Regions from separate parts of the Psychromonas sp. psych-6C06 genome, predicted to be linked through region 1. Evidence: predicted binding sites of a transcription regulator. Region 1 holds the regulator's gene; each other region holds the start of a gene.

Region 1 (5,582 bases):
AAAACCCTTAAATTGAGAATCCAATGGTCACAACTCCTTACGGCTTAATTAGTAATGAAAACTATCATCGCGCAGCACAGATAAAATTACTTATTTGCGATGTAGATGGTGTCTTTTCAGATGGTCGGATCTACCTTGGTAATGCAGGCGAAGAGCTTAAAGCATTTCACACCAAAGACGGATTTGGTATGAAAGCGATCATGAATATGGGCATCGAGATTGCTATTATAACCGGCCGACAATCAAAAATAGTCGAACAGCGTATGCACTCCCTAGGAGTAACACATATATTGCAAGGCATTGAAAATAAAATCGATGCCTATCAGTTATTAATTAAAAAATTAGGCCTTTCTAGCGAGCAAGTGGCTTATATCGGCGATGATGTAGTTGACCTCCCGGTCATGCAACATTGTGGGTTAGGTATTGCTGTTATGGATGCCCACCCTATAGTATTACAAGGTGCCGATCTGACTACCTACACTCGTGGAGGATTTGGCGCAGTACGTGAGATATGTGATCTATTTTTACAATGCCATGACAAACTAGATACAACACAGGGTAAAAGCCAATAAATGAGTATACGACAAGCGCTCCCCTACGCTCTTTTGTTGGTTGTTTTTTTAATCTGGTTATATCTAAAGCCACAACAACAATTAGAAGTACTACCAGAGCATCATCCAAGTTATATTGCGTACAACATTAGTAGCGATCATTTTGATGAAACCGGTATGATCACTCATCAAGTGCATGCTTCTAAAGCAACCAGTTATAGCGACAAAGAGATAACCATTTTTGAAAATCCTAAAGTGTTAATGTATGTACAAAATGAGCAAGAAAATAGTATCACAACCTGGCAAGTAACTAGTGAAGATGGACAATTAAGTGGTAATAATCATCTAATTCTTTCTGGTGATGTTTGGGTAAAAAATTTAAGTTTAGATCAATTAGTACAGACAATGAGTACTGAAAAACTAACTATATTATTAACAGAAAAAGAGATCAGTACAGACCTATTTGTTCATTGGCAAGGGCCACAAATGGATCAACAAGGCATTGGCATGTGGGCATCACTTGTTAGTGAAGAATTAATCGTTAAAAAACAGATAAAAGCGGTATACCTAAATGAAAATTAATAAAATTAGCTTAATCGTTGGCATGATATTCTGCTCGCTTTCAGTACAATCTTTAGAGTCTGATTACGATCAACCAATTAATGTAAGCTCAGTTAGCCAACATGCAAAAATGAAAAGTAATACAGTAACCTTCCTAAAAGAAGTGTTGCTAACCCAGGGAACCATTAAAATTACAGCAAATGAACTGGTTGTCATTCGTGGCGAGAAAGCCAATCAAGAAATTATGATTGCCAAAGGTGATGTAGCGACTTTTTACCAAACCCAAGAAGATGGTAAGCCCTTTGATGCAGAAGCGAATACTATTCATTACGATGTAGCGAAAGCCAAGATAACCTTAACGGGTAACGCACAAGTAAAACAGCTAGATAGTCAAATTAATGGTTCTAAAATAATCTACTTTTTAGAAACAGAAGAGTTGATTGTAGAAAGCGACAAAAATAGCAAAGAGCGTGTAAAGACGGTATTTTTACCAGCACAATTTGAAAATAAAGATGACAATACACAACAGGCTGAAGATAAATAATGGCTGAGTTAATCGCAAAAGGTTTAGTAAAAAGCTATAAAGGCCGTACCGTAGTAAATGGTGTAGGCTTAACCGTCAAGACGGGAGAAATAGTTGGGTTACTCGGCCCAAATGGGGCAGGCAAAACCACTTCATTTTATATGGTCGTTGGCTTAGTGAAGCAGGATGAAGGCACCATTATTGTCGATGGTGAAGATATATCACATCACCCAATGCATATACGAGCACAAAAAGGGATAGGCTATTTACCTCAAGAAGCCTCTATTTTTAGACGTTTAACAGTCACTGAAAATATCATGGGTATCTTAGAAACACGTAAAGAACTTACCAAAGATCAACGCCTCGAAAAACTGAATACGCTATTAGAAGAGTTTCATATTACCCATATTCGTAATAATAAAGGCATGAGCCTTTCGGGTGGCGAGCGTCGACGTGTAGAGATTGCCAGAGCACTAGCAACCGAACCTAAATTTATTCTACTAGATGAGCCCTTTGCAGGTGTTGATCCAATTTCAGTCATTGATATCAAAAATATTATCGGTCAACTTCGCGATCGAGGCTTAGGCGTCCTAATTACTGACCATAACGTGCGTGAAACGCTTGATGTCTGTCAACACTCATACATTGTTAGCCATGGTGAAATTATCGCAATTGGGACACAAGACGAAATATTGGCAAATGATCATGTAAAACAAGTGTATCTAGGTGAAGAATTTAAACTATAGTTATTGTAAATATAGTTATTAAGACATAGCTACTAGTTATTTATATCAGGAAATACAAGCTTTGATGAAACAAGGGTTACAATTGAAAATGGGTCAGCAACTTGCGATGACCCCACAATTACAACAAGCGATCAAATTATTACAACTATCCACCCTTGATTTACAACAAGAGATTCAAAATGCGCTTGATGAAAACCCATTACTAGAGCAAGAAGATAACAGCTCACTTCAAGATGTCGTCAAAGAGCAAGACAGTAGTCAACTTGATACAGCCGAAGCACTTACCCAACAAGAATTTTCACAAGAGCAACCTGATGAAAGCAACTGGGAAGAAGCTTATACACCGCCTCCAACAACTTCAATTTCCTCAGGTTCATCCTCTTTTGAAGGCGAAGATAGCGTCTATCAGGGAGAGTCATCTATTTCTCTTCAAGATCATTTAATATGGCAGATGCAACTAACTCCCTTTTCTCAAACCGATCTCTTAGTCGCAACCGCTATTATCGACTCCATTGATGAGTTTGGCTACTTAACCAGTAGCTGCGAATCGATACTGGAAGCGTTGAGTAATGAAGTTGAAGATCTTGAGTTAGATGAGATCGAAGCAGTTTTAAAACGAATACAGCATTTTGATCCCATTGGTGTTGCGGCTAAGTCAGCACAAGACTGCTTACAAATACAGCTACGGCATCTCAGTGATGATACCCCTTGGCGTGCAGAAGCATTAATGATTCTCGAAGAACATATGGACCTATTAGGTAACCGAGATTACCGTACTTTAGCGCGCAAGACCAAACTGAAAGAGAATGAACTCGCAGAAATTATGCGCCTAATTCAAACCTTAGAGCCACGTCCTGGAAATCAATTCGAAGATACGCAAGCACAATACGTTGTACCTGATGTCTATGTGAAAAAAATAGGTGGACAATGGCGCGTATCGCTAAATCAGGACTGTGATCCGAACCTTTCTATCAATCAACAATATGCAGACTTATGCAAAGGTAATATTAGTAAAACAGATTCGCAATTTATTAAGGGTAACCTTCAAGAAGCGAAGTGGTTTATTAAAAGCCTCGAAAGTCGTAATGAAACATTGTTAAAAGTATCAAACTGTATCGTGCAACAACAGCAAGCATTTTTTGAATATGGTGACGAAGCAATGAAACCAATGGTGCTCAATGATGTTGCCTTTGAAGTTGAAATGCATGAATCTACTATTTCTCGAGTTACCACCCAAAAGTTTATGCATACACCCCGCGGTATTTATGAATTAAAATTTTTCTTTTCTAGCCATGTTGCTACCGAGAGTGGTGGCGAATGTTCATCGACTGCTATCCGTGCGTTAATTAAAAAGTTAGTAAATGCAGAGCTCACTACTAAGCCACTCAGCGATAACAAAATCACTCAGTTACTTGAAGAGCAGGGGATAAAAGTAGCAAGACGCACTATTGCTAAATATAGGGAGTCCTTAGGTATCCCACCCTCTAATCAACGCAAGCAGTTACTATAAGTTTAGATAACTAACCTAAGTTCTGGATAAGCAAAGCGATACAATACAGCTATTTCCGCGAATTTCGGCGTTAAAACATCTACCAATACCCCATTATTGCGACGATAATTTGCCTGAACTACGCAAAAATGAAGGCACTGTATTATAAAAGTAGCAGCATCGTGGTTTTAAACACCATAAAGCTTTCATTAACCAGAATTGAGGTTAAGTAAGCTAAATCGCTTAATATTGATTAATATTAAAAAATGGGCGTTCTTGTATAGCCATTCTTATTTAACCTGATAAAATCGCGCCAATTGTGCCACTAGAAAATAATATTATGAAAATATCTGACCTATTAGATAAAGACTCTGTGTTTAGCCAAACTAGCTGCAGCAGTAAGAAATGCGCATTAGAAAAAATCAGCATTATTGCAGCTGAAAAATTAGATATCGACTCGCAGCAATTATTCAATTCGCTTATTGCACGAGAAAAAATTGGCTCTACTGGAGTTGGGCTAGGAATTGCTATTCCACACGTTAAAATTGACAGTAGCTATCCAGCTACTGCTATTTTTATGCAATGCCATTCAGGGATCGATTATGATTCTTACGATGGTAATAAAGTCGATATATTATTTGCTATTTTTGTTCCTGAAGATAAATGCCAAGAATACTTACAGGCGCTCTCAGAAATAAGTCAAAAATTGCTCGACAAACCCTATTTGCGACAACTAAGAAGCGCACAAACTAACGAGCAGTTATATAACCTATTGCAAATTGAATAACTGCGAGGGAAAAAAATGAAATTAATCATCATCAGTGGACGTTCCGGCTCAGGAAAAACAATCGCGCTACATGTGCTTGAAGATCTAGGCTATAACTGTATCGATGGTGTGCCCTTCCAATTATTAGATCAACTCCTCGATACCGTTGATGTAGAAAATAATAAAATAGCCATCACTCTAGATGTTCGTAATCTACCAGGTGACTCTGATGCAATTGACTCCTTGCTAGCAACATTAAAATGCAAAGTAAAAATAGATATCATCTATATAGATGCGATTAGCACAGAACTCATTCGACGTTATAGTGAAACTCGCAGATTACACCCTCTGTCAAAACAAAAACTGTCTTTATCACAGGCATTAGAGCAAGAAAATACATTATTAGCCCCTATCAGGAAATCAGCAGCACTTGAAATAGATACCACCACACTATCTATTCATAATCTCAATGAACGCATCAAACTTTTTTTACAAGGCACGAGCAAAAGTAAGTTACTGATCATATTTCAATCCTTCGGCTTTAAGTATGCATCGCCTGAAGATGCAGATTATATTTTTGATGTTCGTTTTTTACCTAACCCGCACTGGGAACCCTCATTACAAAAATTTAACGGTACAGAGCAACCTATTATTGACTATCTAGACTCTTTTCCAATAGTTAAGCAAACGGTTAATCAAATTGAGAATTTATTTCAATCTTGGATGCCACATTTAGAGGATAATAACCGCAATTATGTGACTATTGCTATCGGCTGTACAGGAGGTAAACACCGCTCAGTTTATGTAACGGAAAAGATTGCGGCTCGTTTCGGTAACAAATATCAGGTACAAGTTGAGCATAAACGACTTGCAGGAAAAGAAGGCTTATAAAAAAGTGGATATCATCAAACAAACTATTACAATACAAAACAAACTCGGTTTACAT
Region 2 (5,582 bases), on a different contig from region 1:
TGCATTAGGGGGCTTACCTTTTCCACTGGACCTAGCGCAATGGCCTGAAATTGAGAGCTTGCATTGGTTAGTTGATCAAACGCCACCTTCAGCGCGTGCAGATATGACGCAAATTGGTCAATTAAACCTTCCTTTTCTAAGCCTTATTGCTTGTAGTGATTTGATTATTACTAAACCGGGTTATGGCACTTATTGTGAAATAGCTGCATTAGCTAAATATAAAAAAGTACGCGTGCTTAGCCTACAACGACCAGATTGGCCTGAGACACCTTATTTGAAGCGTTTTTTATCGCGCAGAGTACCTTTTGTTGAAGTTAGCCAATCGCAGTTAAAGGGAGAATCTTTAAGGCAGGTGATCATTGAAATTAATCAGGTCGAATACCCTGATGAGATGAGCTGTCAGAGTGGCGCACAGCAATTAGTAAAGGCATTATCGATACTTTAATAATGAGCCTGCCTCCACAATAATTTAAAAACTGAGAAAATATTATTAGGCAATGTAAATTTTTAAGCTATATTTATTTTGTCACATACATCTAATCTTTTATTACTTGCATTCAGATGTTTATATATTGTAGCTAGAAAAAGGCAAGTTAAGGGAAACCTTAATACGCAAAGCCACCGGCCTGTCGACAACTGTCTATGGTAGCGGAGTTACCGAGGCGATACATATTGTTATATCCCTCCATATTTCAAAGATAATGCAATGTCAATAAACGCTGAATGATCATTTTTGTGGAGGCAAAATGAATCAGCTATTTACCTATTCTAAAACCTATTACTTTACGTTGTTTATATATCTATTTTTTAGCCCTGTGGTTGCTGCAGAAAGCTTGCTAGTTAGCTGGGTAGACAACTCTAATGAAGATGTGTTTTTTGTTGAAAAGCGCCAGCCGGGTGATGCGAGTTTTCAGCGTGTCGCGATCCTTTCTGAAAACACTAATAGTTATACTGATATAGATGTAATTATCGATAAAACATATTGTTATCGAATTATTGCATTTAATCAGGCTGGGCAAAGTATTTCAGATGAAGTCTGCCAAGAAGTACAGGGCGTCGTTTCCTCACCTATACCACCTACTTCGCCTACATCACCAACTTTACCCATACATCCAGATCTTGTAGATCCTTCTGGAAATATGGTGGTATCACACCAATTTATACCGAGACCTATCAATATTGAAATAGCTGAAAAGAAACTATATTCCTTTAAAAGTGATGAGTTATATAATGATCGGTATAGTGAAGATGATATTTTTAATGTTGATTTTTATGTAAATGAGGGGAATCTTTATCGAATTGATCGTGAGGATTTTAGCTTTCAGCAAGACGGGGTAGAGTTAGATAATGGATATGCAAGCATGGTCTTCGACACAAGCAATAGTTTATCTTTTGTTTTGCAAGCAAGTGGAGATTTACAGGTTGCAACATTATATATGCGAGCAGGTGTTTGGAGTCATGAGGAGTCAAGTATTCTGGTTACAGTGGGTGATACAATTGAAAAAATAACTTTACCAAGCGGTTATGGGTGGCATTACATCATGGTGGATATTGAATTTGATGGTACAGCTCCTGTTACCATTACCACTGATAGTGATAGAGCTGTATATAGCTCTGTTATGTTTGCAGGCTTGGTAATCAATAACAAGCCTAGTGCTCCTCAATATGCAGCTATGGTAGATATCGATACTAATGTTGATTATAAAATTGATGTTAGCAATGTGAAATTCATGGTTTCTAATGGTGAAATAGGTAATGAAGGTGCTTCTGATGTGAGTATTACTTCGCTAGGTTATTATGGAAAAACAATGGTTTATGATAGCCCTTATGAATTTGTTAGTGCTAACGGAGGTGATTACTCAGGCTATAGATATATGGGCTGGAAAGAATCGAATGGCGTAGATATAAAATTGCAGAGTGCAGAGTCTCAGGTTAATACTACATCACTGTACTTTAAAGTTGGCGTCTGGAGTCATGAGGCAACATTTATTGAGCTGACTATCAATGGAGTAAACGAGTTAATTGAAGTCCCTAGTGGGTACCGTTGGTATTATATGAAAATAGAGGTTGAGTTTGAAGGGGAACTTGAACTTGATTTGCATCCTTACGGGGAAAGAGGGGGGTACAGTGCGCTAGGATTCGTTGGCCTTACATTTGAGTAACAAACAGTAAGTAAAAAGCCGAAGAGTTTATCTTCGGCTTTTGCGTTTTTAGCTCAATTTTATTAAGCTTGTTTTTTACGACGAGCAGCACCAAAGCCAACTAATGCAAGACCTAGTAATGCAATTGTTGCTGGAGCAGGTACTGCAGAAGCTGCAAAGATAAATTCGCCTGGCGCACCAAATTGATTTGCAGAGAACTTCATCATACCTGATGTATCAGCAAATAGGCCTGAAACTGACTTTAAAACACCATTTGCAATGAAGTCATTTAATAGACCATCTTTATCTGCATCATTGTGCGTGATGTTAGTTAATGTAAAGGTGAAATCACCTGCAGCCCAAAATTCAGCACCACCATTTACAGTTGGCACTGAATTGTTGATAACGATATCGTTAAATGTAGCTGCTGAGCCAATTGCAACCGATTGAAAGTCAATCGTTGTAGCTGCAACAGTTACTGGGTTAAAAGACACGCTTTCAAGTGCAGTTTCTGCTGCGTTGTAGTCAGCTTGTGCAAAACCAAAAAATGCAATTTCACCTTGAATTGTGTCCAAAGTGGTTGCGAAAGTTGATGATGACGCTACTAAAAGTGTTGCGCATGCAACAAGCTTTAAAAATACGTTTTTCATGTTAATCCTTATTAAGTGTTCGTCCCTTATTGGGCTTGTTATTAAATAGTGAAGCTCAAATTAATATGAACTTATTTGTACATAAGCATTTTTCATGCCAAAAATAAAGCTTATGTTTATCAATGGGTTATTTACTTAGTTGTACCCGGTGTGTAAATAAAACTGACATGGGTAAGTTTGAAATAGATAAACAGACTTAAATCAAAGTTAATGAATCTGGGGTGATAGATTGATTGAATAAGTAACAAGCTACGCTTACAATTGGTTTCTTTGATATTTTTTATAGATGGAGTTTGAATGCAATTTTCTTCTGCAGTTAAGGTAGTGACACCCGCTGTTTTTTTATCAGTTCTTTTATCTGCCTGTGGCTCCTCTAGCTCAGAAGACTTAAGTGTTATTAATAATATTCTTGAACAAGATAATGTGCTCGTTGCAGAAGAAATTGTAAAAGAGATCGCTAATAATACGGAGTCAATTATTGTTACCCCACCTTTGGAAAGCAACGGTGAAGTAGATTTTTCAAATGTCCAAATTGAATGGCTTGATAATTCAGATAATGAAGATGCTTTTATTGTTGTTCGGAAAAATATTCGACATACTCATTTTGACCAAGTCGAAGTATTACCCAAAGATACGATAAGTTATACAGATACAGGTGTTATTGTTGGTGAATCGTATTGTTATAAGGTGGTTGCGGTTAATGCAGGTGGGCAAGCTAACTCTGAAGAGTCTTGTTTAGAAGTGACTTATTAAGTACTAAGTCCTAATGTATTATCAACATTATCAACATTATCAACATTATCAACATTATCAACATTATCATTTCTGAATAAACTAAGCGCCGGTAAGGGCGGTTAGTTTATTCATGCTTAACGTTTTCTTACAAATCCTTCACTTCAAGCCAATGATCTTTTATTTCGGTATTATCTGGGGCTAATGTATAAGCACGTCGTAGCTCTTTTTGGGCTTCTTTTAATTTGCCTTGCTTATATAATATCCAGCCATAGGTATCTGCAATCGGGCCGTTATTAGGAGCTTGTTGTGACGCTCTTCGTGCTAGCTCTTCAGCACGACTTGCATCTACATTAAGATATAACCATGCTGCGTTATTGAGGCTAGTCAGCTCATTAGGTTGTTGTTCTAATACTTTTTCATACAATATTAACGCTTGTTTGTGGTCACCTGCAGCTTGAGCTACTAATGCTTGATTAATGCTAGCAGCTAGGCTTCCGGGGCTTTGCGCTTGCCATTGCGTTAAAAATTGAGATGCACGTTGTTCACTCTCTCGTTTGAGGGTCGCATAGAGTTTTTGTGCGACTTGATCATTGCGGCCTGATTTCCATTTATTCTCAAGTAGTTGTATTGCTTTTGCATTATCTTTTTGCATAATCGCAATGTCTGCAAGATAAATGGTGGTAATCGGGTTGTTAGGCAGAATCGCTTCTACCTGTTGAATCACTTTTTGGGCTTCGTTGAGCTGTCCTGCATCAATCTCAATTCTTGCTAATAATACTAAAAATGTTGCTTGCTCGGGTGCGCTTTTAAGTTCATTTAAAGCCAAGGTTCTCGCTTGGATATAGTCCTTTGCTTGTAGTGCGGAGTATGCTCGCTGATAATTAATTTTCTGTCTAAGCTGATTAAAATAGGTGATGAGCTTGCCATCTACGCCTTGTTTTGCATCCTCTAGATGGACAATTGCCTGTGTTATATTTTGTGCTTGGAATTGTGCATCAGCAAGTACCAGTGCTAAGGTTGAAGCGTGGTGGTTACTCGGTAACATCTGTTGAACCTGTTCAATATCTTGATTGAGTTGTATCTGGTTAAATACAACTCCTTGGTAGGCCCTTAATTCTTCTGGGTGAAAAAGAATTGCTTGGCGATAAACTTGCTGTGCCTCGGACCAGCTTTCTGTTTGTTGTTTACTCTGAGCAAGGCCATATAGGGCGACTAAATTATCCTCTTCCTGGGCTAACACGCTGTTAAATAACTGCGCTGCCTGTGGATACTGTTGGCGGTATAGTGTGTATTTTGCAACGAGAAGTTGAGTATCGATAGGGCTAACATCCATACTCTTAAGTTGTTGGATATATGAATCTGCTTCTGACTCTCTTTTTAATAAGATTAATTTCTGCAGATAAGCCGTTTGTAGGTGAATGTTTTCAGGGTTTTTCGTTAATGCTTTTTTTAATGTAGCGAGTGCTTTTTCATGTTGCGCAGGTTTTTTTTGGCTATCATAGTTTGCTGAAAGAAGTGCGTATTTGTCGCTATTAGGAAATAGCTTCCCGATTCTCTTTAAGGCCATTTCTGCTTTTTCGAACTGCTGCTGATTAATTGCTGCAAGATGATAAAGGGTTAAGGTTTCATAACTATCTTCTACGCTAATTGTATTGTCGAGCATGAGCAATACATCGGATGCATTATCTAATTTTAGCTGTGTCATAGCATAAAGTTGAGTTAACTTGTCAGAGTCCTTCTCTGGATCAACAATACCGTTAAGATACTGTTGAGCACCTTTTAGATCACCTTCTGCATAAAGTATTACACCATATAAGGTGAGTGCTTTTTTGTTACCAGGTGCAACTTTTAAGATGCTATCTAACGTTTGTTTTGCGAGTGTAAACTCTTTATTCTGATATTGTTTGGTTGCTTCAATAATATTTTGGTTAATGGAAGCCGCTTCTGGAAATTCATCCGCTAAAATACGTGAATAAAGTAATGCTTCTGAGCTTCTACCCTGCATCGTTAACACTTCTGTCAGCGCTTGTAAGATATTAATTCTTTCTGGTGTGAA
Region 3 (5,582 bases), on a different contig from region 1:
TCCCACGGCGATTGGTTGGGATCCACAAGACACAAACGATGAGCAACAACGCCAGCAGAACGCTTGGGAAATAGTACAACGGGGTCACGCAGTGGCAAATGGTTTACCAGTGCTCGCTTGTAACCGTGTCGGATTTGAAGCTGATAGTAGCCAAGCCAGTGCAGGTATTCAGTTTTGGGGAAACAGCTTTATTTGTGGCCCGCAAGGAGAAATACTTGCACAAGCACCGGAGGATCAATCGGCCGTTATTATGGCTGATATTGATCTGGCACGTACCGAAAATATTAGACGTATTTGGCCATTTTTCCGTGATCGACGTATCGATCATTATCACGATTTAGCCCGCCTTTACTGTGATTAATCTTTAGGATCAGTAATTAATCATCACCCCGTGAATAGGTCAACGAATAGCAATAAGTTGCTCGATTACGGGGATAAACGAGTACGATAGTCGCACTATAATAACGCAGTTAATAACCTCACTGTTGTGACAACAGTGCGCTGGCATCCTCTCTTTTCACCACTTTGTGACCATCTTCCGTTAAGCCTTGCTTCCAATAACTGCTGATATAGATATCCTCTTTAGGGACTGCTTTTTCGTTACGGAAATAGGCGCGCAATGCACGCATAGACTCAAACTCGCAGGCAACCCATACAAAAGGTTCTCCGCCTAGCCAAGTAAGCGCCCTCACTTTTTCACTTAAAGACTGGCCATCAAGTAGCCAAATTACTTCAATGTTTTCTGGCATTTCGAGCGACCTGATATCGTCGTGGCTCAGCACTTTAATCACCGCATAACCACAAGCATCATTAGGCAACCGAGCGATTTTTGCAGCTAACGCTGGCAATGCGGTCATGTCAGCAACGGCAAAGAGCCAATCTGCATTGTGCTTCATATCTATCAGTAAGCCTGGGCCTGTAATAGAAATCGACGCGCCCACTGTTGCATTCTTTGCCCAACGAGCCGCGAAGCCACAGCTCAAATCAGGTGTCTCATGGCGTACAAAATCGATATCAATAGTGAGTGCCGATGGCGAATAGTGAGCAATTGTGTAAGTCCTCATGACAGGGCGCTGTTCAGGCGCTACCTGACTCAGGTCAGTCCCTCCCTGTGCATTAAAGAGTAATTTGACATAGCCTCCCTGACAATCGTCAGGGAAAATAGCGAGCTCTTTACCCTGTAAGGTAATACGCTGCATATTCGCACTTAACTTGACGGAGTTTATTACGCGCAATGCGATTGGTTGTGGTTTTTTCATTAGACGCACCTGATAGTGATTATCATTTACAGAAATATTAACATTAAGTCTAAGGAATTGGAATATGCTTTAGGAGAAAATCAGGCTTGTTGCAGTAGTGGTCAAACAGTGGATAAAATGCTCATTGCTATAAATATCAGGGCATAAAAAAACCTAACGATTTAAATCGTTAGGTTTTTACATTCAATAAATAATTATTGATGAATAACTATGATTTTTTGCTCTTACGTGAGAAACCAAGCCCAGCTAAAGCAAGGCCAAACAAAGCAATTGATGCAGGAGCTGGAACAGGAGTACTTGTTGCACTATCTACGCCATCTAGCCAAACGCTCCAATGCGTCCCCATATTCAAGCTACTTGCTGGTTGACTCCACTCAGATAGCGCAATAGGTGCTTCACTATCGAAACTAAAGCCATCAGAAAGATTGCCACCAGTAGCAAAGTTATTATACGTAGCAACAGTGAAGGTATAAGTACCAGCAGCTAAAAAGTTCAGCGCAAAACCAGAGTCATAACTGGTTTGTGTCGATGGGTTTACAGACGCATTATCATCATCTTCACGAATTAAATCACCATCAGAATTCCATAGCGCAGTGATTGGGTCAAAGTTAATACCACCTTGATGAGAATCTGTCCAAACTCTAACATTATTTGAATCATCATCTAATGTGAATTGCGTGTAAACAACATCGTTGTGGTTCGCGATGTCACCAGTAAAGTTAAGTAACGTCGCATTTGCGCTCATTGTAGTTGTCGCTAAAAGTAGTGCCGACGACAAAGTAAATTTATTCATTGCTAGTTTTCTCCATAAATGTGTAATTAATTCATATGTATGTTCCTATACATATAGAACCCACACTTAAAGCAAATTACATACCAACAACATAAGCCATTGTTATAAAGGCCTTTTTATATTAAAAAGCCCTTTTATTTATATTTATGTAATGTAAATCGACATAAAAAACAACAAAACATGAAATAAAAGGCTTTTTACTTAACTCCCATTTATTATTAACAAAGCACTAATGAATAGCTACTTAGGTAGCCCACTTTAAAATCATAAATGTAGATTTTAATTTCAAATTGACGTTTCTTTGTTGAACAACTTTATAGCAATGCATCTAACAAATACTCTCAACTACAAAAGACTATATTCATTGAAACGCTAACGTTTGCCACTATCTACCAAGCTGCCTGATTTGCTAATCGCATTCAATAACTTATAACCAAGTACCACTGCCCCTCCCACTAATCCGGCGCCTAAAATTGAAATATTATTAATTAATGGTGGCGCTTTACTACTTAATAGCATACTTCCACCAAGTAACATGGACCCCGTTAACACGCCATATACTAAGCGATTAACGACAGCATCTAAGTGGCGATGTTTTAAGTTAACATCAAAGTCACCACTGCGCATTTGTGACATCAGTGTTTCTAAATCGGCAGGTAATGCAGACAGTAAACGCTCCCAAGCGCTCAGTGATTTACCCAATTTTTTGGCTACTCTTTTAGGGTTCAGACGGCGCATTCGCATTTTATGCGTGTAAGGGACAACCGCATCATTAAAGCTAAAACTACGATCTAATAATTGTGATGATCCCTCTAATAAAACCAGTACTCGAATCAATAAAGAGATCCCTGTTGGCATAACAAGGTGGTGAGCACGAATAATGCCAGTTAAACAATTCAGCATTTCAGTGACGTTGACAGAATCAAGTGAGCTCGAAAAGTATTCAAAAATAAATTCGCCAACATCTTCTTGTAACTGCTGTCGATCAAAACCTTTAGGTACACTACAAATAGTAGTTATTTGATGCGTTACTTCGACGACATCTTTTTGTGATACTGCCATTAACATATTTTCAATCGCTTCATGCAAATTATCATCTAAGCGACCAATCATGCCAAAATCTAACAAACCAAGCTGATCACCAGGTAATACCCAAATATTTCCTGGGTGTGGATCAGCATGGAAAACACGGTATTTAAAAATCATATCTAGATAGAGATTGACACCAATTTTAGCGAGTACTTTACCCTCTTCAGGGGTGCATTTAAGTTGACTTTTATCGCCAATACTTACCCCTTTAAGGCGCTCCATCACCAGCACTTTTTGCCCCGACAATGCATCGTAGGTATCTGGAATATGAATCTGCTGATGATCTTTAAAGTAATTTTTAAAGAGTGCGATATTGTTAAGCTCTTTATTATAATCAAGCTCTTTAAGCAGGTTATTAGCAAAGTCTTTTAACAAACTCTTGGGACGATATAACTGCAATTGCGCATCATATTTTTCAGCGAGTGTGACTAATAAGCCTAATATTTCAATATCGGCACGAATCTTTTCCTCGATACCAGCATGCTGTACCTTCACCACTACCTGCTCACCAGTTTGTAATGTGGCGGCGTGTACTTGACCAATTGATGCAGAGCCTAATGGTGTAAAATTAAAGTTGCTAAAAATAGTTTCCAATGGTGCGGCAAGCTCATCTTCAATCACTGTGCGTACCGTACTCTCTGAATCACTTGGGACTTCTGACTGTAGCAGGCATAGTTCTTCAGCGACTTCAGGGCCAATAAGATCCGCACGTGTACTGAGCATTTGACCGAGTTTAATAAAAGTAGTACCTAGCTCAGTCAAAGCCATACGTAACCTGATCGCATGCGATAAACCGGCAAAACTTTTACCTGAAGCGTCAGTAAATAAACCATTTAAGAAGTCGGGATCTTTCTCTTTGATCCAGTTCGCCAACCCATATTTACTAAGGATCGCAACAATCTCCTGAAAGCGTGTTGCATTCTGCTTAAACTGTGAAAATTGTGATAATTTCATAACAATATCCCTATACTTTTAATTCAGTGGCTCAACGTTAGCGCGACGCACTTTGTCACTATACCGTAACGCGTTTTCATATCCAGTTAAGTCCTTTTTATGATGAAAACAGAAGTGTATGCATTTTCAGCCACTGTGAAGGCTTAACAGTACAGATAATTATTTGCAGTTGACGAATTAATGGAGGGTATAAAGCGATATGATTACTATAGCGACACAAATTTTCTGCTTTGCTTAGTAAACCTAAAAAAAATACACGGTTCATTGCTCACTTTATCTAAAATGTGGCAACATCCACTCTTTTCAAAATAGCTTTAATATATGTAGAAAAGAGTGGGAGTAAGTTAAATCATATTAAGGGGGTTATCAGCACCTGAACACCGATTTTTCATCTTAGAAATGGCTTCGACAAAATAATAGTCACCATAAATTAACGAACAATTGATCCCCAAGTTTTTCGGACAATTAAAAGCACCTCCTGTTAAAATACCTTGTTGCGTATCATCATTAAATGTAGCGTATTGTCGATATAAACTTTCCAACACCTTATTCGCAACACCTGCATAATGCGCTTTTTTATCCACATCATCTAGCAAATCAGCGAGCAACAATAAGCCACTTGCAGCACAAGCTGCGGCTGAAGTATCTCGTGGCGTATTTTCATCGATGGGCGCTCTAAAATCCCAGTGTGGAACAAAATCTTTAGGTAACTGACTAATGAAAAAATCAGCCGTTTTCATAGACGCTTCTAAGTAACGAGGCTCTTGGGTGTATTGATAACTCAATGCACAACCATGAATCGCCCATGAAGCACCACGACTCCATGCAGAATTTTTATTGTCCCCCTGTCCACCATGATAACTTTTTACTTCGCCCGTCAGGTAATCAAACTCAACCATATGACGAACTGAGCCATCTTCACGAATAAACTCTTTGAGCACAGTATCTGCATGCGCCATTGCAATGAGTTTAAATCGAGGCGCATCAAGTTGCTCTGCAGCCCAATATAAAATCGGTAGGTTCATCATGCTATCAATAATACTTAACCCTCTCGGGTCTGCAACACTGACATCATTCTTATTCCACGCCGTTAGAAAACGACCATTAATATTAAATCGACTTGCTAAGTGACTGGCGGCTCTTAACGCCCTTGTTCTTGACTGAGGGGTCGCCAACAGTTCAAACTGTTTAACCGAGGTTAATTGCCACATAAAACCAACATCATGGTGAATATTTACATATTCATCGAGTGGGCCATCCATGATATTTTCTCTATCAATTGCCATCTCTTTAAAAGGTTCATAGCTCTCTTTTTCATAAAGTAGCCACAAGATACCCGGCCAAAAACCGACTACCCACGCCCAAGGCTGATGTGTATTGCAATACTCGCCATTCTCAGTCATTGAAGGAAAAGGAACGGTCATCTCCTGACTGGTTTTCTTCACCTTTGTGACAATGCCCGACCAAGCTACATCTACCCAGTTAGT

The links. Region 1 encodes sigma-54, which starts transcription at its own class of promoters, with help from an activator protein. Its sites were predicted from a motif close to GTTGGCACGNNNNTNGNNT; they were not measured.
Region 2: CW745_RS08765 (PEP-CTERM sorting domain-containing protein) is a predicted target of sigma-54. The motif match lies at 2,875-2,893, and genes of this name have one in related genera.
Region 3: CW745_RS16925 (DVUA0089 family protein) is a predicted target of sigma-54. The motif match lies at 2,122-2,140, and genes of this name have one in related genera.

The regions. Positions count from the first base shown of each region.
Region 1 covers NZ_PIZM01000012.1:22,450-28,031, reverse strand. The annotation lists gene kdsC (3-deoxy-manno-octulosonate-8-phosphatase KdsC) at 24-572, shown strand; gene lptC (LPS export ABC transporter periplasmic protein LptC) at 573-1,133, shown strand; gene lptA (lipopolysaccharide transport periplasmic protein LptA) at 1,123-1,656, shown strand; gene lptB (LPS export ABC transporter ATP-binding protein) at 1,656-2,381, shown strand; gene CW745_RS14705 (RNA polymerase factor sigma-54) at 2,446-3,891, shown strand; gene CW745_RS14700 (PTS sugar transporter subunit IIA) at 4,211-4,657, shown strand; gene rapZ (RNase adapter RapZ) at 4,673-5,527, shown strand; gene CW745_RS14690 (HPr family phosphocarrier protein) at 5,532-5,582, shown strand, end outside.
Region 2 covers NZ_PIZM01000006.1:28,721-34,302, forward strand. The annotation lists gene CW745_RS08755 (hypothetical protein) at 1-445, shown strand, start outside; cyclic di-GMP riboswitch class I at 578-662, shown strand; gene CW745_RS08760 (fibronectin type III domain-containing protein) at 747-2,162, shown strand; gene CW745_RS08765 (PEP-CTERM sorting domain-containing protein) at 2,225-2,791, opposite strand; gene CW745_RS08770 (hypothetical protein) at 3,089-3,544, shown strand; gene CW745_RS08775 (tetratricopeptide repeat protein) at 3,672-5,582, opposite strand, start outside.
Region 3 covers NZ_PIZM01000006.1:183,366-188,947, reverse strand. The annotation lists gene CW745_RS09450 (carbon-nitrogen hydrolase) at 1-361, shown strand, start outside; gene CW745_RS09445 (siderophore-interacting protein) at 480-1,259, opposite strand; gene CW745_RS16925 (DVUA0089 family protein) at 1,468-2,052, opposite strand; gene CW745_RS09435 (AarF/UbiB family protein) at 2,425-4,095, opposite strand; gene CW745_RS09430 (glycoside hydrolase family 88 protein) at 4,440-5,582, opposite strand, start outside.